3 regions of the Streptomyces sp. AM 4-1-1 genome follow, and region 3 is predicted to be linked to each of the others. Evidence: riboswitches for the same ligand, from Rfam matches in the RefSeq annotation. Region 3 holds a riboswitch; each other region holds the start of a gene.
What was found. A riboswitch is a leader RNA that binds a small molecule or an ion and turns the genes downstream of it on or off. The one in region 3 is predicted to bind cobalamin.
Positions count from the first base shown of each region.

Region 1: linked by a shared signal. The riboswitch ahead of PZB75_RS04985 (cobalamin biosynthesis protein) and the one ahead of PZB75_RS21920 (ribonucleoside-diphosphate reductase subunit alpha) in region 3 are both predicted to bind cobalamin.
Region 2: linked by a shared signal. The riboswitch ahead of PZB75_RS27055 (DUF4430 domain-containing protein) and the one ahead of PZB75_RS21920 (ribonucleoside-diphosphate reductase subunit alpha) in region 3 are both predicted to bind cobalamin.

Region 1 is NZ_CP119145.1:1,200,715-1,210,376, forward strand. It holds gene PZB75_RS04970 (class II aldolase/adducin family protein) at 1-625, opposite strand, end outside; gene PZB75_RS04975 (inorganic phosphate transporter) at 914-2,197, shown strand; gene PZB75_RS04980 (hypothetical protein) at 2,236-2,481, shown strand; cobalamin riboswitch at 2,726-2,860, shown strand; gene PZB75_RS04985 (cobalamin biosynthesis protein) at 3,022-4,002, shown strand; gene PZB75_RS04990 (cobyric acid synthase) at 3,999-5,540, shown strand; gene cobN (cobaltochelatase subunit CobN) at 5,537-9,211, shown strand; gene PZB75_RS05000 (putative cobaltochelatase) at 9,285-9,662, shown strand, end outside.
Region 2 is NZ_CP119145.1:6,384,661-6,394,322, forward strand. It holds partial or broken gene PZB75_RS27035 (MMPL family transporter) at 1-1,483, opposite strand, end outside; gene PZB75_RS27040 (DHA2 family efflux MFS transporter permease subunit) at 1,546-3,174, opposite strand; gene PZB75_RS27045 (MarR family transcriptional regulator) at 3,319-3,783, shown strand; gene PZB75_RS27050 (lamin tail domain-containing protein) at 4,030-5,487, opposite strand; gene PZB75_RS27055 (DUF4430 domain-containing protein) at 5,750-6,238, opposite strand; cobalamin riboswitch at 6,388-6,525, opposite strand; gene PZB75_RS27060 (ECF transporter S component) at 6,613-7,419, opposite strand; gene PZB75_RS27065 (ABC transporter ATP-binding protein) at 7,416-9,086, opposite strand; gene PZB75_RS27070 (energy-coupling factor transporter transmembrane component T) at 9,083-9,662, opposite strand, start outside.
Region 3 is NZ_CP119145.1:5,134,839-5,144,500, forward strand. It holds gene PZB75_RS21910 (hypothetical protein) at 1-96, shown strand, start outside; gene PZB75_RS21915 (ribonucleotide-diphosphate reductase subunit beta) at 48-1,073, opposite strand; gene PZB75_RS21920 (ribonucleoside-diphosphate reductase subunit alpha) at 1,073-3,484, opposite strand; cobalamin riboswitch at 3,629-3,771, opposite strand; gene PZB75_RS21925 (sodium:solute symporter family protein) at 3,913-5,547, opposite strand; gene PZB75_RS21930 (DUF3311 domain-containing protein) at 5,544-5,810, opposite strand; gene PZB75_RS21935 (GntR family transcriptional regulator) at 6,116-6,880, opposite strand; gene PZB75_RS21940 (extracellular solute-binding protein) at 7,163-8,449, shown strand; gene PZB75_RS21945 (sugar ABC transporter permease) at 8,541-9,521, shown strand; gene PZB75_RS21950 (carbohydrate ABC transporter permease) at 9,518-9,662, shown strand, end outside.

The DNA of each region.
Region 1 (9,662 bases), 3.9 Mb from region 3:
GCACGTCGTCCATCTCGGCCGGGGAGAGGAGGCTCGGGCTGCGGCCCGGCACCGAGGCGGCGGTGAGCCAGAGGCGGCAGAGCCATTCGAGCTGGGCGGTGCGCTCGTACGCCTCGTCAAGGGTGTCGCCGTACGTGACGGTTCCGTGGTTGCGCAGGAGGCAGCCCGTGCGGTCACGGAGGGCGGCGAGCATGTTCTCGGCCAGCTCGGACGTGCCGTAGCGGGCGTAACCGGCGGTGCGGACCGGGCCGCCGAGGAAAGCGGCGGCGTAGTGCACCGACGGCACCTCGTCGACCAGCGTGGAGACAGCGGTGGCGTGCACGGCGTGGGTGTGCACCACCGCGCCCGCCCCGGTGGTGCGGTAGACGGCGAGGTGGAGGGGGAGTTCGCTGGTCGGTGCGAGTGTTCCGACGACCTGATTGCCTTCGAGGTCGACGCCCACGGCGTCGCGCGGCCCCAGCCGCTCGTACGGCACACCGCTCGGGGTGACCAGGACGACCGCGCCGACCCGCGCCGAGACGTTCCCCGAGGTACCGACGACCAGGCCGTCCGCCACCGTCCTGCGGGCGGTGGTGACGACCTCGTCCCAGGCCCGTTCGATCGCGTCCGGCATCCGCTCGCTCATACGGGAATCCTGTCACTCCGGACGTGAGGGTCATGTGACGGGTCGAGCACGTGGGCACGTCGGCGTCGGCACGTCGGCGTCGGCCGTGGAACGGCGTGCGGTACGGGCCACGGCGGACCGGGCCGCGCCCGTACCGCCCGGTCGCTTCTCCCCCACCCGCACGGACGGACACAAGCGGAACGGCGACGCGCCGTTCGGGTCACCACAACGCCCCGTCCAGTTCATCTCCCGTTCATCCAGGTTGCCTACGGTCCACGTGCCACTGACGTCGAACGATTGCCTGGGTAAATGGAACACATCACGCTGCTGCTCGCGATCGTGATCGCGACAGCTCTAGTGTTCGATTTCACGAACGGTTTCCACGACACCGCGAACGCGATGGCGACGACCATCTCGACCGGCGCACTCAAGCCCAAGACCGCGGTGGCCATGTCCGCCGTTCTCAACCTCGTCGGCGCCTTCCTGTCCGTGGAGGTCGCCAGGACGATCTCCGGCGGGATCATCAACGAGAGCGGGATCAGGACGGAGGTCATCTTCGCCGCGCTCGTCGGCGCCATCCTGTGGAATCTGCTGACCTGGCTGGTCGGCCTGCCGTCCAGTTCCTCCCACGCGCTCTTCGGCGGCCTCATCGGCGCCGCGGTGATGTCCGCGGGCTGGTCGTCCGTCAACGGCGGCACCGTCGTCACCAAGGTGCTGCTCCCCGCCGTCGCCGCCCCGGTCGTCGCGGGGATCGCCGCGCTGCTGGCCACCCGGCTCACGTACCGGATCGGCGGGAAGATCCGGGGCGGGGCGCAGGAGAAGGCCGCCGCCAAGGGCTACCGCGCCGGGCAGATCGCCTCGGCCGGTCTCGTCTCACTCGCCCACGGGACCAACGACGCCCAGAAGACCATGGGCATCATCACGCTCGCGCTGGTCACCGGCGGGGTCCTCTCCCCCGGCTCCAACCCGCCCGTGTGGGTCATCGTCGCCGCCGGGACCGCCATCGCGCTGGGCACCTATCTCGGTGGCTGGCGCATCATCCGCACCATGGGCAGCGGCCTCACCGAACTGCGGCCGCCGCAGGGATTCGCCGCGCAGACCAGCGCGGCCACCGTCATCCTGGCCTCCTCGCACCTCGGCTTCTCCCTCTCCACCACACAGTCCTGCTCCGGTGCCGTGATGGGCGCGGGCCTCGGCCGCCGGGGCGGTGCGGTCCGCTGGTCCACGGCCACCCGGATGTTCGTCGCCTGGGGCCTGACCCTGCCGGCCGCCGGTCTGGTGGGCGCGGGCGCGGAGTTCCTGACGCAGCAGGGCACCTGGGGTGTGGTCGTGGTCGCCGCGCTGCTGGCCGCGGGTTCCGGCGCCATCTGGGCGCTGTCCCGCCGCCGTCCGGTCGGCCACGGCGACGTCGCTCCCTCGGGCGCAGCCCCCGAGGACCCGGCCGCCGAGCCCGCGGGCGTCGTCACCACCGCCATCGCCGCCGTCAGCCCCCCGCCGACCGCCGGGGTCCTGGCCGCCGAACTCAAGGCCACCATCCCGGCCCCCGCGCCGGCCCCGGCGGCCACCGACCCGGCCCGCCCCGCCACGGTCTAGTACCGCCCCGGCACCAGCGGCAGAAAGGACACCGCACCATGCACATCGACTGGGCCGCTCTCGGCACCGTCTTCGGCGTCTCCCTCGTCGTCACCGTCGCCCTGGTGGGCCTGTTCACCCTGGGCATCGTCGGCCTCGCCAAGCAGCGGCCGGAGCCCACGGCGCCGGGCGTCGACGGGAAACGCTCCGGCGGCTCCCTCGTCGCGGCGCGCGCGGGCGCGTACGCCTGCTTCGGGCTGTGCGCGGCGGCGGTCGCGTACGGGATCTTCCTGATCGTCGCCTGAGCCCGGCGCACGCCCCGAGGTCCGGGCCCGGCACACGCCGCCCGCCGGGACCGGCCGCGGTTCCGACCGCACCTGACCACCGGGGTGAGCGCCCCTCTGCGCGCTCACCCTCCATCGGACCGGCCGCACTCCCCCGCGGCCGGTCCGATGTGCGTCTTCGCACACTGCGCCGTCGCAGGTCAACGGCAGGTTGACGGGTGTTCTCGGAGCGTGGTGGACTGCCGAAGCCATTTACGGCGACAGCAGAGGAAGTCCGGTGCGAATCCGGCGCGGTCCCGCCACTGTCACCGGGGAGCGGTCCCCCATCCACCGGAAGTCACGGTTCGCGCGAGCGGGCCGGAAGACCGGGGGAACCGCCGATCCGGGAGCCAGGAGACTCTGCGTCGCCGGTCACGTCGAACCAGGGCGCGGACCCTGAGTGAGGACATAACGCCATGCCTGGCTGCCGTGCGTCGGCCCCCGCCCCCGCGGGCCCGAGCGCTTCCCGCGCCCGAGACCCCCGTACGACGATCCACCGAGGCGTGACGGCGGTCTGAACCCATGCGTGCCGATCGCATCTTCGCGTACGGCGCCACGGCCGGTCTGGCCGGCGATCTGCTCCTCGGCGACCCGCGCCGCGGGCACCCGGTCGCCGTGTTCGGGCGGGCCGCCGCCGCTGTGGAACGACGGCTGTGGCGCGACGACCGGGGCCGGGGCGCGCTGCACGCCCTGGTCTGCGCCGGAGGCGCCGCCGGGGCCGCCGCGCTGGCCGCCCGTACCGTGCGCGACCGTCCCGTCGCCGCCGTCGCCCTGACCGCCGCCGCCACCTGGTCCGTGCTCGGCGGCACCTCGCTGGGCCGCGAGGCCCGTACCGTCGGGGCCGCGCTGGCCGCCGGGGACGTCGAGGCGGCCCGGGAGCGGCTGCCGCACCTGTGCGGCCGCGACCCGCAGTCCCTCGACGCGCCCGGGATCGCCCGCGCCGTCGTGGAGTCCGTCGCCGAGAACACCTCCGACGCCGTCGTCGGCGCCCTGGTGTGGGGCGCGCTGGCCGGGGTGCCCGGACTCGTCGGATTCCGTGCCGTCAACACCCTCGACGCCATGGTGGGGCACAGGTCACCGCGCCACCGCAGGTACGGCTGGGCGTCGGCCCGCCTCGACGACGTCGCGGGCTGGCCCGGCGCCCGCCTCACCGCCGCGCTCGCCGTGGTGGCGGGCGGCCGTCCGCGCGCCGCCGCGCACGCCTGGCGCGCGGACGCGGGCCGCCACCCGAGTCCCAACGCCGGTCCGGTCGAGGCCGCCTTCGCGGGCGCGCTCGGTGTCCGGCTCGGCGGCACCCTCTCCTACGCGGGCCGGGTCGAGCACCGGCCCGTGCTCAACGGCGGCGCCGGCCGCCCCGTCGGCGTGCCCGACATCGAACGCGCGGTGCGGCTCTCGCGCCGGGTGACCGTGCTCGCCCTCGGGGTGTGCGTGGCCGGCCGGCTCCTCGCGGGGCGGCGCACCACCGCCCGCCCCCGGCTCTCCTCGGGACGGACATCCATATGAGCGGCGGACTGCTGGTCGCCGGAACCACGTCGGACGCGGGCAAGAGCGTCGTCACCGCGGGCATCTGCCGCTGGCTGGTGCGCCAGGGGGTGAAGGTCGCCCCGTTCAAGGCGCAGAACATGTCGCTGAACTCGTTCGTCACCCGCGAGGGCGCCGAGATCGGACGCGCCCAGGCCATGCAGGCGCAGGCCGCCCGCGTCGAGCCGACCGCGCTGATGAACCCGGTGCTCCTCAAGCCCGGTGGCGACCGTTCCAGCCAGGTCGTCCTGCTGGGCAGGCCGGTGGGCGAGATGAGCGCGCGCGGGTATCACGGAGGCCGTCAGGAGGCCCTGTTCGGCACGGTCGTGGACTGTCTGGAGCAGCTTCGGGGTACGTACGACGCCGTGATCTGCGAGGGGGCGGGCAGCCCGGCCGAGATCAATCTGCGGCGCACCGACATCGTGAACATGGGCGTCGCGCGGGCCGCGGGCTTCCCGGTCGTCGTCGTCGGCGACATCGACCGGGGCGGCGTCTTCGCCTCGTTCTTCGGTACGACGGCACTGCTCGGCGCCGAGGACCAGGCCCTGATCGCGGGGTACCTGGTCAACAAGTTCCGCGGTGACGTGTCGCTCCTCGAACCCGGCCTCGACATGCTGCGCGAACTCACCGGCCGCCGGACGTACGGGGTGCTGCCCTTCGCGCACGGTCTGGGCATCGACGAGGAGGACGGACTGCGGGTGTCGCTGCGCGGCGCCGTGCGCGAGTCGGCCGTCGCGCCGCCGCACGGTGAGGAGGTGCTGCGCGTCGCCGTCTGCGCCGTACCGCTGATGTCGAACTTCACCGATGTGGACGCCCTGGCCGCCGAACCCGGCGTCGTCGTGCGGTTCGTGGACCGCGCCGAGGAGCTGACCGACGCGGATCTCGTCGTCGTGCCCGGCACCCGGGGCACCGTCCGGGCGCTGGCGTGGCTGCGCGAGCGCGGTCTCGCGGACGCGCTGGTGCGGCGGGCCGCCGAGGGCCGTCCGGTCCTCGGTGTCTGCGGCGGCTACCAACTGCTCGGCGAGCGCGTCGAGGACGACGTGGAGTCCCGCGCGGGACTGGTCGACGGGCTGGGGCTGCTGCCCGTGCGGGTCAGGTTCGACCGCGAGAAGACCCTCGCCCGGCCCGTCGGCGAGGCGCTCGGCGCGCCCGTCGAGGGATACGAGATCCATCACGGTGTCGCCACCGTGCACGGCGGCGAGCCGTTCATCACCGACGGCCGGGGCACACCGCTGGACGGCTGCCGGGTGGGCGCCCTGTGGGGCACCCACTGGCACGGCTCGCTGGAGAGCGACACCTTCCGGCGCCGCTTCCTGACCGAGGTGGCCCGCGCGGCGGGCCGGCGCTTCGTCCCGGCGCCCGACACCTGTTTCGCCGCGCTGCGCGAGGAACAGCTGGACCGCCTCGGCGACCTCATCGAAGAACACGCGGACACCGGCGCGCTGCTGCGGCTCATCGAGTCGGGCCCGCCCGCCGGACTTCCCTTCATCGCCCCCGGAGCCCCTGGAGCACGCGCATGAGCAGCACCCCCAGCACTCCCACCACGACCGTGCTGTTGTTGTCGACCGCCGATACGGACCTGCTCGCGGCCCGCGCGTCGGGCGCGCCCTACCGGATCGCCAATCCGACCCGGGTCGACGCCCGCGCGGAGCTGCCCGCGCTGATCGAGGGGGCAGCGGTCGCCGTGGTCCGCCTCCTCGGCGGCAAGCGCGCCTGGGAGGACGGGCTCGCGGTGCTGAGGGAGTCCGGGATACCGACCGTCCTGCTGGGCGGCGAGAGCGTGCCGGACGCGGAGCTGATGGCCGAGTCGTCGGTCCCGGCCGGGGTCGTCGCGGAGGCGTTGCGCTATCTCGTCGAGGGCGGCCCCGGCAACCTCGTCGAGCTGTCCCGGTTCCTGTCCGACACGGTGCTGCTCACCGGGCACGGCTTCGCCGAGCCGCAGAAGATGCCCGAATGGGGGCTGCGCGGCGACCGCGCGTTCACCGAGGGCCGCCCGACCGTCGGTGTCCTCTTCTACCGGGCGCACGAACTCGCGGGGAACACGTCGTTCGTCGACGTGCTGTGCGACGCGGTCGAGGCGCGCGGCGCCAACGCCCTCCCGGTGTACTGCGGTTCGCTGCGCGGGGCCGACGCCGGGCTGTACGAGCTGCTGGGCCGGGCCGACGCGCTGATCGCGACCGTCCTCGCGTCGGGCGGCACCCGCGCGTCGGACGCCTCGGCCGGCGGCGACGACGAGGCGTGGGACATCGGAGCGCTGGCCGAGCTGAACGTACCGGTGCTGCAAGGGCTCTGCCTGACGTCGTCCCGGGCGGCCTGGGACGCGTCGGACGCGGCGGTCTCGCCGATGGACGCGGCGATGCAGGTCGCGATCCCCGAATTCGACGGCCGGCTGATCACCGTCCCCTTCTCCTTCAAGGAGCAGGGTCCCGACGGGGTGCCGGTGTACCGGGCGGACCCCGAACGGGCCGCGCGCGTCGCCGGGATCGCGGTGCGGCACGCCGTGCTGAAGCACCGGACGAACGCCGAGAAGAAGCTGGCGCTGGTCTTCACCGCCTACCCGACGAAGCACTCCCGGGTCGGCAACGCGGTGGGGCTGGACACCCCTGCGTCGGCGATCCGTGTGCTGGACGCCCTGCGGGACGCCGGTTACGGGGTCGACGGGCACCCCGACAACGGCGACGAGCTGATCCACCGCCTCATCAACGCCGGTGGCCACGACGTCGAATGGCTCACCGAGGAGCAGCTGGCGGCGGCGCCCGCGCGGGTGCCGCTCGCCGACTACCGGGCCTGGTTCGACAAGCTGGAGCCGGGGATGCGCGACGCCATGCTGGAGGCGTGGGGGGAGCCGCCGGGCGGCCTCTACGTGGACGGCGACGACATCGTGCTGGCGTCGCTCCAGTTCGGCAACGTCGTCGTGCTGATCCAGCCGCCGCGCGGTTTCGGCGAGAACCCGATCGCGATCTACCACGACCCGGACATGCCGCCGTCGCACCACTACCTGGCGACGTACCGCTGGCTGGAGAACACGTTCGGCGCGGACGCGGTCGTGCACATGGGCAAGCACGGCACGATGGAGTGGCTGCCGGGCAAGGGGCTCGGTCTGTCGGCGGGCTGCGGTCCCGACGCCGTACTCGGTGAACTCCCGCTGGTCTACCCGTTCATCGTGAACGACCCCGGCGAGGGGACCCAGGCCAAGCGGCGCGGGCACGCCACCGTGGTGGACCACCTCGTACCGCCGATGGCGCGCGCCGACACCTACGGGGACCTGGCCAAGCTGGAGCAACTGCTCGACGAGTACGCCCTGGTGAGCGATCTGGACCCGGCCAAGGCCCCGACGGTACGGGCACAGATCTGGACGCTGGTGAAGGCCGCCGAGCTCCACCACGACCTGCATGTCGACGAACAGCCGGGCGACGACGACTTCGACTCCTTCGTCATGCACATCGACGGCTACCTCTGCGAGATCAAGGACGTGCAGATCCGCGACGGTCTGCACATCCTGGGCGGCGGCCCGGTCGACGAGGCGCGGGTCAACCTGGTGCTGGCGGTGCTGCGGGCCTCGCAGGTGTGGGGCGGCAAGGCGAACGCGCTGCCGGGGCTGCGGGCGTCGATCGCCGAGCACTTCGGGTTCGGCGAGAAGGAGTTGCTGGCGGAGCCGGGCGCGGCGGTGAAGGTGCCCGCCGGGCTGACCGCGCTGGTGGACGGCCCGGCCAGGACGGGCGCCGACGCGATCGACCTGCTGGAGCGGTTGTGCCGCCGTCTCGCGGAGGGCATGGAGGAGTGCGGCTGGGACGTGACGGCCGTCGCGGGCCTGGTGCGTGAGGTGCTGGGCGTCGAACTCCCGGACGCGGTCGCCGTGCTGGGCTTCGCGTGCGAGGAGGTCGTGCCGCGGCTGGCGCGGACGACGGACGAGATCGGTCACATCCTGCTGGCGCTGGACGGTGGTTTCGTGCCGGCCGGTCCCTCCGGTTCGCCGACGCGCGGTCTGGTGAACGTGCTGCCGACCGGGCGCAACTTCTACTCCGTGGACCCGAAGGCGATTCCGTCCCGGCTGTCGTGGGAGGTCGGGCAGTCGCTGGCCGACTCGCTGATCGCCCGGTACCTCGCCGACACGGGCGACTACCCGAAGTCCGTCGGTCTGACGGTGTGGGGCACGTCCGCGATGCGTACGCAGGGCGACGACATCGCGGAGATCCTGGCGCTGCTGGGGTGCCGCCCGGTGTGGGACGACGCGTCGCGGCGGGTGACCGGCTTCGAGGTGGTTCCGGCGGCCGAGCTGGGCCGTCCGCGCATCGATGTCACGGTGCGGATCTCCGGGTTCTTCCGGGACGCGTTCCCGCACGTGGTGGGGCTGATCGACGACGCGGTACGGAGGGTGGCGGAGCTGGACGAACCGGCCGACGTCAACTACGTACGGGCGCACGCGGACGAGGACACGGCGGAGCACGGCGACCGCCGCCGGGCCACGGCCAGGATCTTCGGCTCGAAGCCGGGGGCGTACGGCGCGGGGCTGCTGCCGCTGATCGACGCCCGCAACTGGCGCTCGGACGCGGACCTGGCCGAGGTGTACGCGGTCTGGGGCGGTTACGCGTACGGGCGCGGCCTCGACGGGCGGGCGGCGCGCGGGGACATGGAGACGGCGTTCCGCCGGATCGCGGTGGCCGCGAAGAACGTCGACACCCGCGAGCACGACCTGGTCGACGCGGACGACTACTTCCAATACCACGGCGGGATGGTCGCCATGGTGCGGCATCTGACGGGTGAGTCGCCCGAGGCGTACGTGGGTGACAGCGCCACGCCGGACCAGGTCCGGACGCGGACCCTGAGCGAGGAGACGCACCGGGTGTTCCGGGCCCGGGTGGTCAACCCGCGCTGGATGGCGGCCATGCGGCGACACGGCTACAAGGGTGCCTTCGAGATGGCCGCGACCGTCGACTACCTCTTCGGGTACGACGCGACGGCGGGCGTCGTCGACGACTGGATGTACGAGAAGCTGTCGGCGGAGTACGTCTTCGACCCCGAGAACCAGGCGTTCATGCGGAAGTCCAACCCGTGGGCGCTGCGCGGTATTTCGGAGCGGCTGCTGGAGGCGGCCGAGCGCGGGCTGTGGGCGGAGCCGGACGCGGAGACGCTGGAGCGGCTGCGGGCGACGTATCTGGAGCTGGAAGGCGATCTGGAGGGCGACGAATGAGGGCGGTGCCGGTGGTGCGCACGGCCGCGGCGGGCCGCGCCGCGTGGATGGAACGTTCGACCGAGGAGGCCTTGTGAGTACCCCGTACCCCTTCACCGCGATAGTCGGGCAGGACGATCTGCGGCTCGGGCTGTTGCTGAACGCGATCAGCCCGGCCGTCGGCGGCGTGCTCGTGCGGGGTGAGAAGGGCACCGCCAAGTCGACGGCGGTGCGCGCCCTGGCCGCGCTGATGCCGCGGGTGGATGTCGTCGCGGGCTGCCGGTTCTCCTGCGACCCGGCGTCGCCCGATCCGGCGTGTCCCGACGGCCCCCACGAGGCGGGTACGGGCGTGTCGCGGGACGCGCGGACGGTGGAGCTGCCGGTCGGCGCGTCGGAGGACCGGCTCGTCGGGGCGCTCGACATCGAGCGGGCGCTCGCCGAGGGCGTGAAGGCGTTCGAGCCGGGGCTGCTG
Region 2 (9,662 bases), 1.2 Mb from region 3:
TCTGCGGTGCTTCGCCCCCCTCGTGGGCCTGGGTCAGTGCTTCGCCTTCCACGTCCACGCGCGGCAGAACCCTCTGCAGCCATCGGGGCAGCCACCACGCCTTGTCACCGAGCAGTGCCAGAACCGCGGGCACGATCGCCATCCGCACGACGAAGGCGTCGAAGAGGACGGCCGTCGCCATGCTGAAGCCGATCATCTTGATCATGGATGCGCCCGCGCCGATGAACCCTCCGAACACGGCCATCATGATCAGAGCCGCGGCCACGACGACCCTGGCGCTGGTGCGGAACCCGGAGACGATCGCCTCGTCGGGCCGGTCGCCGCGGACGTATGCCTCGCGCATCCTCGTCACCAGGAACACCTCGTAGTCCATCGCGAGTCCGAACACGATCCCGATCATGAAAAGCGGCATCATGCTGAGGATCGGTCCGGTCTGCTCGACGCCCAGGAGACCGGCGAGCCAGCCCCACTGGAAGACCGCCACCACGGCTCCGAGCGCGGCGGTGACCGACAGGAGAAAGCCCAGAGCGGCCTTCACCGGTACCAGGACCGAGCGGAAGATCACCATCATGAGGAGGAAGGCGAGGCCCACCACGACGGCGAGGTAGGGAACGAGGGCGCTCTTCACCTTCTGCGCGACATCGATGTTCATCGCGGTCATGCCGCTGACGAGGACCGTCGCCCCGGTCTCGGACCTGAAGCGGTCCGCCTGCTCGCGCACGTCGTGGATGACCTGGTCGGTCCGACTGTCGGTCGGGGCCGTGGACGGCACCGCGCTCAGCAAGGCGGTGTCGCCCGCCTCGTTGAAGACGGGCGGGGAGACCGAGACGATTCCCTCGGTCTTGGCGACCTCGGCGGCGACCATGTCGGCTGCCGCCTCGGGGTTCTCGGCGCCCCTGGCATCGACGATCACGGTCAGCGGGCCGTTGAAACCGGGGCCGAACCCATCGGCGAGGTCGTCGTAGGCGCGGCGCTCCGTGGTGGAGGTCGGCTTCACCTCGTCACCGGGAAGCCCCAGCTGGAGATCGAGGACGGGCACGGCGATCACACCGAGGCCGACCACGCCGAGGAGGAGCACCGGCAGCGGGCGGCGCAGGACGAACCGCGCCCATCGGGTGCCCGCGTTGGGCTTGCCCGCCCGCGACGCGACCGCGACCGGTTCCTTCGCCTTACGCGTCCCGCGGGGCAGCACGGCGCGGTGGAAGAAGCCGAGCAGGGCGGGAACCAGCGTCAGCGCGATCACGACGGCGATGGTGACGACTCCGGCGGCGGCCAGGCCCATCTTGGCGAGCATCGGAATGCCGATGACGGACAGTCCCGCCAGGGCGATCACCACGGTCAGGCCGGCGAAGACCACCGCGGAACCCGCCGTGCCGACGGCCAGGCCCACCGCCTCCTCGGGGTCGTGGCCCCTGGCCCGCTCCTCGCGGTAGCGGGAGACGATGAACATGGCGTAGTCGATGCCGACCGCCAGACCCAGCATCACGGTCGGCTCCGGCCTCGGCCGGCCTGGTGCCGGAGCACCGTTCCGGCACCAGGGACGTGTCAGCGGGCCACGGCTTCCGTGTCCGCCGACGGGTCGGCCTCCGCCGTCCCGCCCGTGGGGGAGGAGGCGGGGATGAGGAAGGAAGCGATCAGCCCCAGCAGGACGAACCCGGCGGCGAGGTAACCGCCGAGGACGACGCCGTCCGTCATCGCCGCGCGGGCCGCGTCCGCGACGGAGGCCGTCTGCGGGTTGGCGGCCAGGGGCCCGATGGCCGCCCCGGCGCTGTCGGTGACGGCTCCGGTGAGCCGGTCCGCCTCGCCCGCGGGCAGACCGCCGTTGGTGAGCCGGTCGTTCAGCCGGGTACTGAGCGTGGTGAAGAACGCGGTGGTCAGGGCGGCGATGCCGAGGGCGGAGCCGAGCTGACGGAAGGCGCTCTGGACCCCGGACGCCTGCCCGGAGCTGGCTTCGGGCACGTCGTTGAGGACGACGTTGGTGACCTGCGCGGTCGCGAAACCGACGCCGATCCCGTACAGGAAGAGCACCAGGGAGACAGGCCACCAGGAGCTGTCCGGGGAGGCGATCAGCCCGATCCCGGCGAGCCCGACGACCTCCAGCGCGAGCCCTACGCGCAGCTGGCCGAGCGGGGCGACCTTGGCTGCCATGCCGAAGCTGGCGCCGCTGGCGACGAAGGAGCCGATGGCCACGGGCACGAGGGCCAGACCGGCCTGCAGGGCGCTGTAGCCGAGGGTGAACTGCAGCCACAGCGGCAGGATGGCGACGACGCCGAACTCGCCGATGCCGATGATCAGCGTGGCGATGTTGCCGCCCCGGAACGACGCGATGGAGAACAGGCTCACGTCCATCAGGACCCGGTCCGCGTCGCCCTTGCGGCCAAGTGAAATCTGCCGCCGTACGAACGCGTAGAGGCTGACGGCCGAGAGGACCAGGGCGACCAGGACGGGCGAGGGGCCGCCGGACCAGGTGAGTCCGAGGATCTCCAGGGGATGCACGGTGGTGATCCAGCCGTACGTACGTCCCTCGACCAGACCGAAGGCGAGCAGCCCGAGGGCGGCGACGGAGAGCAGCGCTCCCGGTACGTCGACGCGGCCCCGGGTCCGGGGCGAGGGGGCCATGTACAGCAGCACACCGACCCCGACCAGCACGGACAGCGGTACGTTGATACCGAAGGCCCAGCGCCAGGAGACGTGCTCGGCGAGCCAGCCGCCCAGCAGCGGGCCGAGCGCGGCGGCGGCGCCGATGGTCGAGCCCCACACGGCGAACGCCTGACCGCGCGCCTTGCCGGTGAACGTCGCCTTCAGCAGGGACAGCGAGGTCGGCAGCAGCATCGCCGCTCCGGCGCCCTGGAGGAACCGGGCCAGGATGAGAAGTCCGCTGTTGGGCGCGAGCCCGGCGAGCACGCTGGTCGCCCCGAAGACGACGACGCCGCCGACGAAGATCCGGCGGGCTCCGAAGATGTCGGCCAGCCGGCCGGTGAGCAGGAGCAGCGCCGCGAAGACGATGGCGTACGACTCCTGAATCCACTGCGCCTGGGCGGAGGTGGCGTCCAGGTCCTCGATGACCGAGGGAACGATCACGTTCACGATCGTGGTGTCCACCACGATCAGCGCCACCCCCAACGCGATCGCGATCAGGCCGAGCCACCGGCGGGTGGCAGAAGAGCTACGCATGCCAACTCCTTCCATGGTGGAATAATTTGATAGTGGAAGGATAAATTGGGGACGGTAGGTTGTCAAAAGGCATGGCCGGCACGGACGACCGGCCCGGGGTGAGGAAAGGTGGCGCCGGCGGTGGAGGGATCGACACGCGGTGAGATGACCGCGCAGCGTGAACGGCTGATAGAGGCGCTCCGGGCCTACGGCGGCCACTTCACCGAGCTGAGCCGCCTCTTCGCCGACTGGCTGGGCCTGCACTCCACCGACGCGGCCGCCCTGCTGGAGATCGCCGCAGCGGATGAGCGGGGTACCCCCCTCTCACCGGCCCGGCTCAGCGAACGGATCCTGCTCTCCCCGAGCGCGACGACCGCCCTGCTCAACCGCCTCGAACAGGCCGGACACATCATCCGCAGCCGGGAACACACCGACCGGCGGATCGTCACCCTGCGCGGCAGCGCCAACGTCCAGGAGCGCGCCGACGAGTTCTTCCGCCCCCTGGGTGTCCGCCTCGACGCCGTCATGGCCGGGCACCCGCCGGAGGTCGTGGCCGGCTTCGAGGCCCTGCTCACCGACCTGAGCGCGAGCATGGGCACCTATATCGCCGAGCGGGGCCCGAAGACCTGACGCCGGTTCGGCGCGTCCGGTGCCGAGTACCCGCCGAACCGGCCGGCCCCCTCTCGACCTCCCCGAGCCTCGACCACTCGGGTGACCCCCCTCTACCGCGCCACCGGGGCCGACAGGAGCGTCGGCCGTGGCGTCGGGGCGGAGTCCGGGCGAGACCTCGACGGCACGCCGGAAGCTCGGCCGGGGCTTCCCGGCCGAGCGTTGTGCGGGGGCGCTCGTCACGCTCGGCCGCGACGGCGGCCGGTGTCAGCGAGTGCCGGGCGCCGTCGTGGACGTGGCGGACGGGGTGCAGGGGAGTGTGCCCGCGCGCAGCGCGTGCTTGTCGTCGTTGTCGTCGTCGGACCAGAGCACCGGCTTCCGGCCCGCCGCACAGGCCGCTCGCGGCGCGATGGCGAAGCCCTCGTTGTTGTGGTCGGGCATCGCGGCGGGGCGGTCGTACACGGCGGTGACGGTGAACCGGCCCCGCGTGTCGATGCCGAGGGTCGCCGCGCGGCCCGCACAGGTGTTGTCGCAGACCGCCCACAGCCGGCCGGTCTCCGGCTCGAATTCGAGGTCCATCACCGCCGGGAAACCGCTCGGGAAGGTGGCGACCCGGGTGTATCCGCCGCCGGTCCGGTTCAGCGCGTAGGCGTACACCGTGCCGTTGGCCTCCAGACCGACGAAGAACAGCCCGCCGCCGTGATCGGGATAGGCCGCCGGGTCGTACGCGCCGCCCGTGTGCTCGTCATGGAAGCCGTGCGCGGTGAGATAGGTGTCCGGAACCCATGCGATGCCCTCCGGCCCGCTGTTGGCCGGCACGGCGGGCAGGTCGGCGGTGAGGTTCCACTCGGCGGTCGCGTTCAGGGAAGCAGCCGTGGACGAGACGTCGAAGCGGAGGATCTTCGGCAGGCTGATGCCGCCGTGGTCGTTGTCGCGCTCGGTGGCGACGAACACTCCGTCAGGGGTGACGGCCACGCCCTCGGCGTCCGGGTCGCCGCCGCCGTTGCCGTAGCGCAGCGCCTTGCCCGAGGACCAGCCACCGGCCGGGTCGGGGCGCCATGTCGTGCCGTCGGGCACCAGGCGGTAGAGCCTGCCCGGTCCGTTCTTCACCGCCCACAGTACGTCGGGGCTCTGGAAGGAGAGGCCGCTGAGGTTCGTACCGAACGCGTTCGAGCGGTCGGCGACGGTGACCGTGGCGTCGCCCGGCCACCGGGTGCCGGTGCCGGGACTCTGCCCGCCGCACGCGTTCGCCGTACCCCTGGTCGGTGCGGATGTCGTGGTGAACGGCCCGGCGCCGTCGGCGCAGCGGCCGTACGTGGTCGTGGCGTGGGCGGTCCAGGTGTACGAGTCGACCGGTGTGGAGCTGTCGGGCCGCAGCAGCCGTACCGAGTCCGAGGAGCCCAGTCCGAAGGACGACTCGACGTCGAGCACGAGATGCCCGCCCGGGGCCAGCGAGGTGCCCGACGCGATGGTGTAGGTGTGCGAGTCGTCGTCGTCCTTGACGATCCAGCGGGAGACGTCGGCGGACGCCGAGCCGGTGTTGACCAGTTCGACCCAGTCGCCCGGCGTACCGCCGCTCGACTCGATCTCGTTGATCCGCACCGTGCTCTGCGCCTGGGATTGGGTCTGTGCTCGCGTCTGGGGCTGCGGGAAGGTGCGGGCGCGGCTCTGTTCCGGTGTCGGGGGCTGAGCCGACGCCGACGCGCCGGACAGACCCAGTGCCACGACGGAGAGGGTGGCAGCGGTGAGATGGACTCTTCTACGCCAGTGCGTTCGCAATGCGGCCGGTCCTTGTCTCGGGGAGTCGGTCGGTCGAGCAGCGCATACGCGCTCGTCGCGAAGCCTGCGATACCCGGACGACGGGCGGTTGAACGCACCGGGAACGGAGAACGCCGGGAACACCGTCCGGCGACGCGCCCCGAGCGGCCCGGACCCGTGCGCTCGCGCGGGGTTCCCCGCGGCCGCTGCCGCGGGGAACCCCGCTCCGTCAGAAGGCGCTCCAGGTGAACGCGACCTTGTCGCCCGCCTTCAGCCGGAACTGGCAGCCGCCCACCGGGGTCGGGGCGCCGTTCACCGAGATGTTCCAGTACGCCGTGGCGCCGCCGCTGACGCCCTTGATCGTGTCCACGCTGAAGTCGTCGAAGGACGGGTACCAGGTGCCGTCCCAGGTGAAGTGTCTCTTCCTGGCGGCGTCGTCGAGCGTGGCGGTCGGCGTGGCACCCGCGTTCGGGTTCTGGCCGCCGTTGGTGCCGTCACAGGTGTGGGTGCCGCCGGTTGCGGTGGTGACGTCGTGGCCCCTGGTCCGGACATGGCCCTTGAAGAGGACGCCGTCGGGCCCCTGCACGTTCAGGGATACCGTGATCGGCGCGTTGGCGCGTACGCCGTGGCCGTGCGCGGTGGCGGGAGCGGCGGCGGTGACGGTGAGGCCGAGTACGGCCGTCGATATGGCGAGGGTGCGGGCCAGACGCTGGCGCATGGTGATGCCTTCCGGTGTGTACGGGCCCGGCGCGGGACCCCGTACACCCGGCGCACGGGGATTCCCCGGCCGCGTTCCGGACGGAGGCGGCGGGGACCGGTGAACCAGGGGCCCGGGGCTTCACGCCGCAGACCGTGGCGGTGAGAAGCGGTACGCGTGGCGCGTCGGGATCTCCGGCTCGCGGCGCGTGTCGCGCCGCACACGGTTGCAGGTCAGTGCCGGATTCCCACCGGCTTTCCCCAGTCGCGCACGCATTCGGTTGTGGCTCCGGAATCGTCCGAAGTAGCTGGATCGTATGACAGTACGAGGTGGGGCGGGCGCGAATCCGGGTTTTCGTGTTCCTCGAACTCCCTTGGGGCCGCCTGGTGTTCATCTCACGGTCGGTCGTCGGCGAACCTGACCGGTGCCTGGAAGCGGGCCTTGCGGGCCGCGCGGCGGAAGGTGGCGAGGACGGCGGGTCCGGCCAGGACGACGCAGACGAAGTTGGTGACGGCGCGACCGGTGTCCCAGCCGAGCGAGGTGGCCAGGTCGAACGCGAGATAGCGCTGCCACTGCTCGGTGAAGGGGAGCCCCGGCAGATAGGCGATCGAGCTGTTCGGATCGAGGGAGAAGGGCCAGAAGGAGAGGTTGAGCAGAAAACCGAAGAGGTAGCCGGAGACCGATCCGTATCCGGCCAGCAGCAGGATCTCGCGGCGGCCGGTGGCCCGGGGCAGCAGTCCGGCCAGCATGCCCACGAAGGCGCAGCCGAACATCTGGTACGGCATCCACGGGCCGACCCCGCCGGTGATCAGCGCCGACGCGAACAGCGAGGTGCAGCCGAGGGTGAAGCCGAACCCGGGACCGTACACCCGGCCCGCCAGGACCAGCACGAAGAACACCGTCTCGATGCCCGCCGTGCCCGCGCCGAGCGGGCGCAACGCCGCGTTGACGGCGGAGAGCACCCCGAGCATGGCCAGCGCCTTGGAGCTGATGCCACCCTCGGCGATCTCGGACATCACGACGCAGAGGACGAGGACGAGCAGCACGCCGAAGATGAGCGGCGGCGCGTAGTTCGAGCCGAAGGTGCCCGGTGCGACGAGGAAGGGCCAGAAGAACGCGACCAGTCCCAGGAAGCCCGCCATCGCGATCACCAGGCCGGCGCGCGGAGTGACCCGGATGGCCGTCGTGGCACGCCCGATCATGAACCCGCCTCGTCACGGGTGAGTACGGACGTCACCTGATCTGCCGTCAGGTACGGGAGCGGTGCGAGGATCTTCGCCACCTGAGGGGCGAACACGGGCGAGGCGACGATGACTTCGGCCGTCGGTCCGTCGGCGACGATGTCGCCCTCGGCCATGACGACCACCCGGTCGGCCGCCCGGGCCACGAACTCGACGTCATGGGTGGAGATCACCACCGACCGGCCCTCGGACGCCAGGGCGTCGACGATGGAGATGAGCTGGGTCTTCGCCCGGTAGTCGAGCCCCCGGGTGGGCTCGTCGAGCAACAGGACCCGTGGGGCGGCGGTCAGTTGGATGGCGAGCACCAGGGCCAGCTTCTGGCCCTCGGACAGATCGCGCGGATGCGTGCCGCCGTCGATACCGGGAGCCAGCCGGTCGAGGACGGAGCGTGCGCGGACCCCGCCGCGCGCGCCCGACGACTCGACGTCGGCCTGGTCCAGTTCCTGCTCGACGCTTTCGAGATAGAGCAGATCGGTCGGGGTCTGCGGTACGAGGCCGACCAGCCGCCGGGCCTCCGCGGCCGGCAGGGCCTTCGGATCGGGCCTCTTCGCCCCGGTGTCCGGACCGACCCGCACGGTGCCGGATCTACGGGGCCCCGACCCCTGGAGTGCCCACAGCAAGGAGGACTTGCCCGAGCCGTTGCGGCCCATGAGGGCGGTGATCTCGCCGCCGCGCAGATCGAGATCGACCTCGCGCACGGCCGGGACGCCGTGGTACGCCACCGTGACGCCGCGTGCCGTCAGCAGCGGTGCCGCGTCAGCGACGCCGGCGGTGGTGGGACGGACGGCGGTGGGACGGACGGGTGGCGGCGGGGTGTCGGCCAGGTCGCCGCGCAGCGTGACCGCGGCCCGCCGGGCGTCGCGGACGGAGAGCGGGAGGGGCGACCAGCCGGCGCTTCTGCCCAGCTCCACGATGGGCGGCGCGATCGACGACGTACGGAAGATCTCGGACGGTGTGCCGGACACCACCCGGCCGTCGCCCGGGAGATGGAGGACCCGGTCGGCGTACTGCACGACCCGCTCCAGGCGGTGTTCGGCGAGGAGCACGGTGACCCCGAGGTCGTGCACGAGACGGGTGACGGCGGCCAGGACCTCCTCGGCCGCCGTCGGGTCGAGCGCGGAGGTGGGCTCGTCGAGCACCAGCACACGGGGATGCGCGGTGAGGACGGAACCGATCGCGACGCGCTGTTGCTGGCCGCCGGACAACTCGTACAGGGCCCGGTGGCGCAGATCGGCCAGGCCGAGCAGATCGAGGGTCTCCTCGACGCGTTTGCGCATCACGGCGGCGGGGACGGCCAACTGCTCCATGGCGTAGGCAAGTTCCTCCTCCACGGTGTCGGTGACGAAGCCGTCGAGCGGGTCCTGTCCCACCACGCCGACCACATCGGCGAGTTCACGCGGCGGGTGGTGCGCGGTGTCCCTGCCGTCGACGGTGACCCTGCCGTACAGGGTGCCGCCGGTGAAATGCGGTACGAGACCGTTGACGGCCCCGAGCAGGGTCGACTTGCCGACCCCGGTATGACCGACGACGAGGCAGAGTTCACCCTCGTCGACCGTCAGGTCCACCTCGCGCAGCACCGGCCCGGCGCCGTCGTCGTACTCCACGCCGACCTGGTCGAAAGTGATCACTTGGCATCCTCGGTGCGCCGCGCGGGAACACGCGGGGTGGACGGGCCCGGTGGCGGCGCGAGGAACCCGGCCGCTCCGGCGAGCAGGACCGCCGCGGCGGGGAGCAGCGGCAGGGTCGGCCAACTCAGCGGATAGATCGACGGGTTCAGCTCGGCCGGGTCGTAGCCGACGTCACTGAAGAGCAGCACGGCGGAGAGCACACCGCAGGACGCCACGGCCCATTCGGCGAACCGCCACGGATCGGGCCGGTACGTGGTCCGGGTGATCCGGCGCCCGCCGAACCGCAGACCCGCGACGCACAGCAGGGCGCCCGCCGCCAGGGCCGGCAGCCCGAGCGGCCTCGGCGCCGTCGCGTCCAGCAGGCCGTACGCCCCGGCGCACAGCCCGCACATGCCGAGCAGCATCAGCGTGCCGGTCAGCCGGCGCGAGCCACGGGTCGCGGAGCCCGCCCGGCCGTAGCCACGCGAGTCCATCGCGGCAGCCAGCCGCAAGGAGCGTTCCAGAGCGTCCTCCAGCACCGGGACGACGATGCCGCGCAGTGCCCTCAACCCCCGCCCACGGCCCGCCCGCAACCGC
Region 3 (9,662 bases):
CCGGTGGTCCGTCGTGCTCCGGTCAGGACATCGGTGACCGGCCGGGCTCAGAAGTCGTCGTCGAAGCCGACCGAGCCCTCCACCGCGACCTGGTAGGCGGACGGGCGGCGCTCGAAGAAGTTCGTCAGCTCCTGCACGCCCTGGAGCTCCATGAACGAGAACGGGTTCTGCGAGCCGTACACCGTCGGGAAGCCGAGCCGGGCGAGCCGCTGGTCGGCGACGCACTCCAGGTACTCGCGCATCGACTCGGTGTTCATCCCGGGCAGCCCGTCGCCGCACAGATCGCGGCCGAACTGCAGCTCCGCCTCCACGGCCTCCTTCAGCATGTCCGTGACCTGCTGCTGGAGGGCGTCGTCGAACAGCTCCGGGTCCTCCTTGCGGACGGTGTCCACCACGTCGAACGCGAACGACATGTGCATCGTCTCGTCACGGAACACCCAGTTGGTGCCCGTGGCGAGACCGTGCAGCAGACCGCGCGAACGGAACCAGTAGACGTACGCGAACGCCCCGTAGAAGAACAGCCCCTCGATGCACGCCGCGAAGCAGATCAGGTTCAGCAGGAAGCGGCGCCGGTCGGCCTTCGTCTCCAGCCGGTCCATCTTCTCGACCGAGTCCATCCAGCGGAAGCAGAACTGCGCCTTCTCCTTGATGGACGGGATGTTCTCCACCGCGTCGAAGGCCGCGGCGCGGTCGTCCGGGTCGGGCAGATAGGTGTCGAGCAGCGTCAGATAGAACTGGACGTGCACGGCCTCCTCGAACAGCTGCCGCGACAGGTACAGCCGCGCCTCGGGGGAGTTGATGTGCTTGTACAGCGTCAGCACGAGGTTGTTCGAGACGATCGAGTCACCGGTCGCGAAGAACGCGATCAGCCGGCCGATCATGTGCTGCTCTTCGGGCGTCAGCTTGGCGAGGTCCGCGACGTCCGAGTGGAGGTCGACCTCCTCCACCGTCCAGTTGTTCTTGATCGCGTTGCGGTAGCGCTCGTAGAAGTCCGGGTAGCGCATCGGACGCAGGGTCAGTTCGAAGCCCGGGTCGAGCAGGTTCTTCTGGGTCTTCTCCGGTGTGGTGGTCATTACTGGCAGGCCTCGCAGGACTCGGGGTTTTCCAGGGAGCAGGCGATCGCCTCGGGATCGGCGACCGCGGCTTGTACGGGGACGGTGGCGGCGGCCGGCGCCTGACCGGACGCCGCGCGGGCGATCCGCGTCGCCGGACGCGACCGCAGGTAGTACGTCGTCTTCAGCCCGCGCTTCCAGGCGTACGCGTACATCGAGGAGAGCTTTCCGATGGTCGGCGTCTCCAGGAACAGGTTCAGCGACTGGCTCTGGTCGAGGAACGGCGTGCGGTCCGCCGCCATGTCGATCAGTCCGCGCTGCGGGATCTCCCACGCCGTGCGGTACAGGGTCCGGATCTCCTCGGGAATCCAGGAGAAGCCCTGGACCGAGCCGCTGGCCTCGCGCAGCGCCTCACGGGTGCGGGCGTCCCACACGCCGAGCCGCTTCAGGTCGTTCACCAGGTAGGCGTTGACCTGGAGGAACTCACCGCTGAGCGTCTCGCGCTTGAAGAGGTTGGAGACCTGCGGCTCGATGCACTCGTACACACCGGCGATCGAGGCGATCGTCGCGGTCGGGGCGATGGCCAGCAGCAGCGAGTTGCGCATCCCGGTCGTCGCGATCCGGGCCCGCAGCGCGGTCCACCGCTCCGGCCAGTTCAGCTCGGTGTCGTAGTGGTCGGGGTGCAGCACACCACGGGCGGCCCGGGTCTCGGACCAGGCGGGCAGCGGTCCGGACCGCTCGGCGAGGTCGCAGGACGCCTCGTACGCGGCGAGCATGATCCGCTCGGCGATCCGGGCGGAGAGCGCCCGCGCCTCGGGGGAGTCGAACGGCATCCGCAGCTGGAAGAAGACGTCCTGGAGGCCCATTGCGCCCAGACCCACCGGCCGCCAGCGGGAGTTGGACCGGCCGGCCTGCTCGGTCGGGTAGAAGTTGATGTCGACGACCCGGTCGAGGAAGGTCACGGCGGTACGCACGGTGGCGTCCAGCCGCTCCCAGTCGATCGTCCCGTCCGCCACGAACGCGCCGAGGTTGACCGAACCGAGGTTGCAGACGGCCGTCTCGCCGTCGTCCGTCACCTCCAGGATCTCGGTGCAGAGGTTGGACGAGTGCACCACGCGGCCCGGTTCGGCCGTCTGGTTCGCGGTCCGGTTGGACGCGTCCTTGAACGTCATCCAGCCCTGTCCGGTCTGCGCGAGGGTGCGCATCATGCGGCCGTACAGCTCGCGGGCCGGGATCGTCCTGCGGGCCAGCCCCTTGGCCTCGGCGGCCCGGTACGCGGCGTCGAACGCGTCGCCCCACAGGTCGACCAGCTCGGGCACGTCGGCGGGCGAGAACAGCGACCAGGTGCCGTCCGCGTCGACCCGGCGCATGAACTCGTCCGGAATCCAGTGCGCCAGGTTCAGGTTGTGCGTGCGCCGCTGGTCCTCGCCCGTGTTGTCGCGCAGTTCGAGGAACTCCTCGATGTCCGCGTGCCAGGTCTCCAGGTAGACGGCGGCGGCGCCCTTGCGCCGGCCGCCCTGGTTGACCGCGGCGACCGAGGCGTCGAGGGTCTTGAGGAACGGCACGATGCCGTTGGAGTGCCCGTTGGTGCCCCGGATCAGCGAACCGCGGGCGCGGACGCGGGAGTACGAGAGACCGATACCGCCCGCGTGCTTGGAGAGCCGGGCCACCTGGTGGTAGCGGTCGTAGATCGAGTCCAGCTCGTCCAGCGGCGAGTCCAGCAGATAGCAGGACGACATCTGCGGGTGCCGGGTCCCGGAGTTGAACAGCGTCGGCGAGGACGGCAGGTAGTCGAGCCGGCTCATCAGCCGGTACAGCGCGGCGACCTCGTCCAGCGCCCGGGTCCCCGCGGCCGAGTCGAGCGTGGCCTCCTCGGCGAGCCCGGAGGCCACGCGCAGCATGAAGTGCTGCGGGGTCTCGATGACCTGACGGGTGAGCGGGTGACGCAGCAGGTAGCGGCTGTGCAGCGTCCGCAGCCCGAAGTAACCGAACCGGTCGTCCGCGCCCTCGGCGAGCGCCTGCCCGACCAGGGCGTCCAGGGCGTCCGCGTGGAAGGCGGCGAACTCGGCCGTACGGTCCCCGATCAGACCCTCGCGGTGACCGACGGCGACCGAGGCGGAGAACGAGACCGCACCCTGACCGGCCGCCTCGTCCGCGATGCTGCGGGACAGGAGGCGGGCGGCGAGCCGGGAGTAGGCCGGGTCCTCGGAGATCAGACCGGCGGCGGCCTCGGTGGCCAGACCGCGCAGCTCCGCCGCGTCCGACCGGGCGCTGCGGCCCCGCAGCGCGGCGGCGGCGACGCGGCCGGGGTCGGTGTCCGGAAGGTCGGCGGTGAGGTCGGTCAGGAGCCGCAGCAGTACGGTTCCGGGCCCGTCGCCCTCAGGTCCGTCGGTCTGGATCTCCGCGACTGAAGCCGGATCGGCTGGCGCGATGGTCACGTGGTGCTCTCCCTCGCTCGGCTCGGGGCCGCGGTGGGGAGGCGGGGGCCGGCAGGGGGGTGCCCGGGACGGGCAGCACTCCGTACGGCGTCCACCGGCCCTCCGCGAGGCCCGGACGTATCGGCAATCCGGTTCGGTCGAGCCGGATGCGCTGACGGCAGGTCCTCGGACTTCACGGGTGCGCGAAAGCACACCGATCACACCGTTGCGGGACAGTTCCGGATTCGCACCGGATTCCCCTACGACGACAGCGAGCACGAGCATACATGTGGGGGCCGCTCCATGAAGCGGCCCCCACATGTTGTGTCGCGGTCACTCGAACGCCGGGCAAGGAGGGAGGCGGCGGGAGGACGGGAACGGGCTCCCGCCACGCCTTCGCGGGCCGCTGGGGCCCGTGCGGCGGGTCCGGTGGCCCGGCGGGGTCAGTGACCGCCGGGGGCGCCCGCGGTGGCCGGAGGAAGGACCTCCTGGACGCCGGGGTCACCCGCGTCCGCGGTGTAGTCGGCGGCGGACGTCTCGTCGGTGCCGGCCGGTGCCTTGACCGCGTTCAGGACGAGGGTCAGGACCAGCGTCACCACGACGTTCAGCACGAAGGCCGTCAGCCCGATGTAACCGATCTCACCCAGCCCGGGAATCTCCTTCGACGATCCGCCGAAGTGCTTCTGGGTCGGGCTCGCGACACCGTACGCGGCGAGTGTGCCGTACGCCATGCCGACCGCCCAGCCCGCGAGCAGCGCCCAGCGGTGGAACCAGCGGGTGAACAGGCCGCCGACCAGGGCGGGCATCGTCTGGAGTATCCAGATCCCGCCCAGCAGCTGGAAGTTGATCGCCACCGTCTTGTCCATGCCCAGGACGAAGACCAGCGCGCCCACCTTCACCAGCAGCGATACGAGCTTGGAGACCCGGGTCTCCTGCTCCGGGGTCGCGTCCGGTTTCAGGAAGTCCTTGTAGATGTTGCGGGTGAAGAGGTTCGCCGCGGCGATCGACATGATCGCGGCGGGCACCAGGGCGCCGATGCCGATCGCGGCGAAGGCCACGCCCGCGAACCAGTCGGGGAACATGTTCTCGAAGAGCTGGGGGATCGCCAGCTGTCCGTTGTCCACCTTGATCCCCGCGGCGATCGCCATGAAGCCGAGCAGCGCGAGCAGCCCCAGCATCAGCGAGTACAGCGGCAGGATCGTGGTGTTGCGGCGGATCACGTCACGGCTGCGGCTGGAGAGCGTCGCGGTGATCGAGTGCGGATACATGAACAGCGCGAGCGCGGAGCCCAGGGCCAGGGTGGCGTACCCCCACTGCCCGGCCTCGCCGGGGACGAGCGCCCCGCGCGGGGCGCCGGTCGCCGGATTCTTCCGCGCGAACGCCTCGCCCGCCTTGGCGAAGATGTCGTCGAAGCCGCCGAGCCTGATCGGGATGTAGATGATCGCCACCAGGATGACGATGTAGATCAGTCCGTCCTTGACGAACGCGATCAGCGCGGGTGCGCGCAGCCCCGAGGAGTAGGTGTACGCGGCGAGCACCGCGAACGCGATCAGCAGCGGCAGGTCCTTGACGAACCAGTGGGTGTTCTCGCCGCCGCCGACGCCCATGACGTCGAGCACCGCCTGGATGCCGACCAGTTGCAGCGCGATGTACGGCATCGTGGCGAGGATGCCGGTGACGGCGACGGCCAGTGAGAGCCCCTTGGAGCCGAAGCGTCCGCGGACGAAGTCCGACGTGGTGACGTACCCGTGCTTGTGCGACACCGACCAGAGCCGGGGCAGGAAGGTGAAGATCAGCGGGTACACCAGGATGGTGTACGGGACGGCGAAGAAGCCGGCCGCGCCCGCCGCGTAGATCGCCGCCGGGACGGCGACGAAGGTGTACGCCGTGTAGAGGTCGCCGCCGAGCAGGAACCAGGTGACCCAGGTCCCGAACGACCGGCCGCCGAGGCCCCACTCGTCGAGACTGGCCCCGTTCTCGGCCCTGCGCCAGCGCGCGGCCATGAAGCCGACGACGGTGACGGCCAGGAAGAAGAAGACGAAGACGCCCAGGGCGACGCCGTTCACACCGTCCTTCACGCGGACGCACCTCCCTCGCGGGCGCGCTGGTCACGCTGCCACAACCGGTACGCGGTCATGGTGAGCGCGGTCGAGACGAGCACCCAGAGCATCTGGTACCAGTAGAAGAACGGGATGCCGATGAAGGCCGGGTCGACCTTCGCGTACGAGCCGACCCAGAGCATCGCCACGAACGGCGCGACGAGACAGAGCGCGATCACCACGCGTAAGGGCGTGACCGTGGGTGGCCGCTCTGCTGGGTCTTCCATGGGCGCTTGCGACATGCGGCGACTCCGTCCCCTCGCTGATCACCTGATGCGACGGGCACGAAATCTAGGTGAGGAGTTCGGGCGGCGTCACCCCCTTCTCCGAATCGCCGTCCTCCGGCGCCGGGTTCCGGAGGGGGCCGTGGAGAACGCGTGTGCCCCCGGCGTCGGGGAGACGCCGGGGGCACATGGGGCATTTGGCTCGTACGAGCCGTACAGCGGCCCTCCGACGGCCGGCCGGAGGTGCGCCGACGTCCGTCCGGCGTCCTTCGGCGAGCGACCGACGGAGGGTCAAAAGTTGGTCAACAGCCCCCCGAACGGGGTCAGTCGACCGGGCGCTTGAGGCGCGCCACGAACTTGTACCGGTCGCCCCGGTAGACCGAGCGCACCCACTCCACGGGTTCGCCCTGCCCGTCGATCGAGTGCCGGGACAGCATCAGCATCGGCAGGCCCACGTCCGTACCGAGCAGTCCGGCCTCGCGCGGGGTGGCGAGCGAGGTCTCGATGGTCTCCTCGGCCTCGGCGAGCCGCACGTCGTACACCTCGGCCAGCGCCGTGTAGAGGGAGGTGTACTTCACCAGCGACCGCCGCAGCGCCGGAAAGCGCTTGGCGGAGAGATGGGTGGTCTCGATGGCCATCGGCTCCCCGCTGGCCAGCCGCAGACGCTCGATGCGCAGCACCCGGCCGCCCGTGGTGATGTCCAGCAGCTCGGCCAGGGAGTCGTCCGCCGTCACGTATCCGATGTCCAGCAGCTGAGAAGTCGGTTCCAGCCCCTGGGCACGCATGTCCTCCGTGTACGAGGTCAGCTGCAGGGCCTGCGAGACCTTCGGCTTGGCGACGAAGGTGCCCTTGCCCTGGATGCGCTCCAGCCGGCCCTCGACGACCAGCTCCTGGAGCGCCTGCCGCACCGTGGTGCGTGAGGTGTCGAACTCGGCCGCCAGGGTTCGCTCCGGTGGTACGGGCGTACCGGGCGGCATGGTGCCCGTCATGTCGAGGAGGTGCCGCTTGAGGCGGTAGTACTTCGGGACCCGCGCGGTGCGTGTCCCGGCGCCCGATTCGCTCTCCGTCGTACCCCCGTCGGCGCCCATGGCCCGCCTTCCCGACTGCTGCGTTGCTGCCGTCACCGGCTCCTCCGTCTGTCGCGGCTCACATGGTGGCACGGTCCGGTCACGGCTCGTCGCCCTCCCTCAGGTGTCGGTCCTATAACGGACGCGAGTGCACTTCTTATACACCCTTGACACCCCTAAAGGTCTAGGCCAAGCTCCCGGTACTGGTCTAAACCATTAAAGACCAGGTCCCAGCCCCAGCAGTACTTCGTCGGATGTCTTCGCGGTGGGCGGGGGTTGTAAGCACCCTGAGGAGGGTCTGGCGTGAAGCGCAAGCTCATCGCGGCGATCGGCGTCGCGGGCATGATGGTCAGCATTGCCGCGTGTGGTGGTTCCTCGTCTGACGACGACGGAGGCAAGAAGGCGGGCGCGGACGGTTTCAAGGGGCAGACCCTGACCGTCTGGACGATGTCCGGCTCGAACCCCGACGGCTGGACCAAGACGGTCACCGAGGAGTTCGAGAAGAAGACCCAGGCCAAGCTGAAGATCGAAGTCCAGGCGTGGAACGGCATTCAGCAGAAGGTCACCACGGCCCTCTCCGAGTCCAACCCGCCGGACGTCCTGGAGATCGGCAACACGCAGACCCCGGCGTACGCGAAGACCGGCGGTCTCGCGGAGCTCGGTGACCTCAAGAAGGAGATCGGCGGCGCCTGGCCCGACGCGATCAACGCCCCCTCCGTCTTCGACGGCAAGCAGTACGCCCTTCCGTGGTACTTCGGCAACCGCGTCGTCATGTACAACAAGAAGGTCTTCAAGGACGCCGGCATCACCGAGACGCCGAAGACCCGCGCCGAGCTCTTCAAGGCGTTCGACGCCATCAAGGCCAAGGGCGACGCCGAGCCGATCTACCTGCCCGGCCAGAACTGGTACTTCTTCGACGGTCTGCTCGTCGGTCAGGGTGTCGAGCCGGTCAAGAAGGAAGGCGACAAGTACGTCTCCAACATGGCCGACCCGAAGGTCGCCGCGGCCATGGACGTCTACAAGCAGTACCAGTCCTACTCCAAGGCGCCCAAGGACAAGGACGAGGCCACCCCGCAGCAGGCCGACGTCTTCGCCAACGGCAAGACCGGCGCGATCATCGCGATGGGCTACGAGGCCGGCACCGCCATCAAGGCCAACCCGAAGATCAAGGACGACATCGGCTTCTTCACCATCCCCGGTGAGACCGCCGACAAGCCCGAGGGCGTCTTCCTCGGCGGCTCCAACTTCGCCGTGGCCGCGGGCAGCAAGAAGCAGGACCTGGCCAAGGAGTTCCTGAAGATCGCGCTCTCCGAGGCGAACGACGGCGCGCTCGTCAAGGAAGCCGGCTGGACCCCGAAGTCCGAGGCCATGCAGAAGTACGCCGTGGGTCAGCCCGCCGCGGAGGCCGCCGGTCCGGCAGCCATCAAGTCCGGTGGCACCACCCCGCTGATCGCCGAGTGGGCCCCGGTCGAGAACCCGCCGAACCCGATCAAGACCTACATGACGCTGGTGCTGCAGGGTAAGTCGCCTGCCGATGCCGCCAAGCAGGTCGAGGGCGAGCTCAACAAGCGCCTCGCGCAGAAGCAGTAAGGGTGTGCTGTCGGGGGATGGGCTCCACCAGGAGCCCATCCCCCGACAGCCGATTTGTGTGTCCCATGGTGCCAAGGAAGAGATGGCGAGCATGACCGTGCAGACCGAACGGCCACCCTCCGGGCCGGCAGAGGTGGAAAAGAGGTCCGGCGGCGGACCGGGCGGGCCTGGGGGCAGAAGCAGAAAGACGGCGCTCGCGCCCTATCTGCTGCTGGCGCCTCCGGTGGCCGCGACCCTGGTGTTCCTCGGCTGGCCGTTGGTCAAGAACACCCTGTTGTCGTTCCAGAACCTCAACATGGGACAGCTGATCCAGCATGTCACCGAGTGGAACGGCATCGAGAACTACAAGGACGTCCTCGGCGGTTCGGACTTCTGGCGGGTCACCGGCCGGTCCATCGCCTTCGCCGGGACCAACGTCGTCCTGATCATGGTCCTCGGGACACTGGTCGGTCTGCTGCTCGCCCGCCTCGGCAAGCGGATGCGGATCACCCTGATGATCGGCATCGTGCTCGCCTGGGCCATGCCCGTCATCGCGGCGACCACCGTCTACCAGTGGCTCTTCGCCTCGCGATTCGGTGTCGTCAACTGGATGCTGGACGCGATCGGCTTCCACTCCATGGCCGACTACAACTGGGTCGGCGGCCAGTTCTCCACCTTCTTCGTGATCACGGTGCTGATCGTCTGGCAGTCGATCCCGTTCGTCGCGCTCAACCTGTACGCCGCCACGACGACCATCCCCAAGGAACTGTACGAGGCCGCCTCGCTCGACGGCGCCGGGGTCTGGAAGAGCTTCACCTCGGTCACCATGCCGTTCCTGAGGCCCTTCCTCTACGCGACCACGTTCCTCGAAGTCATCTGGGTGTTCAAGGCGTTCGTGCAGGTCTACGCGATCAACGCCGGTGGCCCGAACCGGCTCACCGAGATCCTTCCGGTCTACGCGTTCATCGAAGGCATGGGCAACCAGCACTTCGGCATGGGCTCGGCGATCGCGATGCTCACCATCGTGATCATCCTCGGCCTCACCGCGTACCACCTCCGGATCACTGTCAAGCAAGAGGAGGACGAGCTGTGAAGCGCTCTCCGCTCGGCCGTATCTGGCCCAACGCGACGGCCGTCGTGCTCGTCATCGCCTTCGTCTTCCCCGTCTACTGGATGTTCGCCACGGCCTTCAAGCCGACCGGCGACATCATCACGGACAACCCGGTCTGGTTCC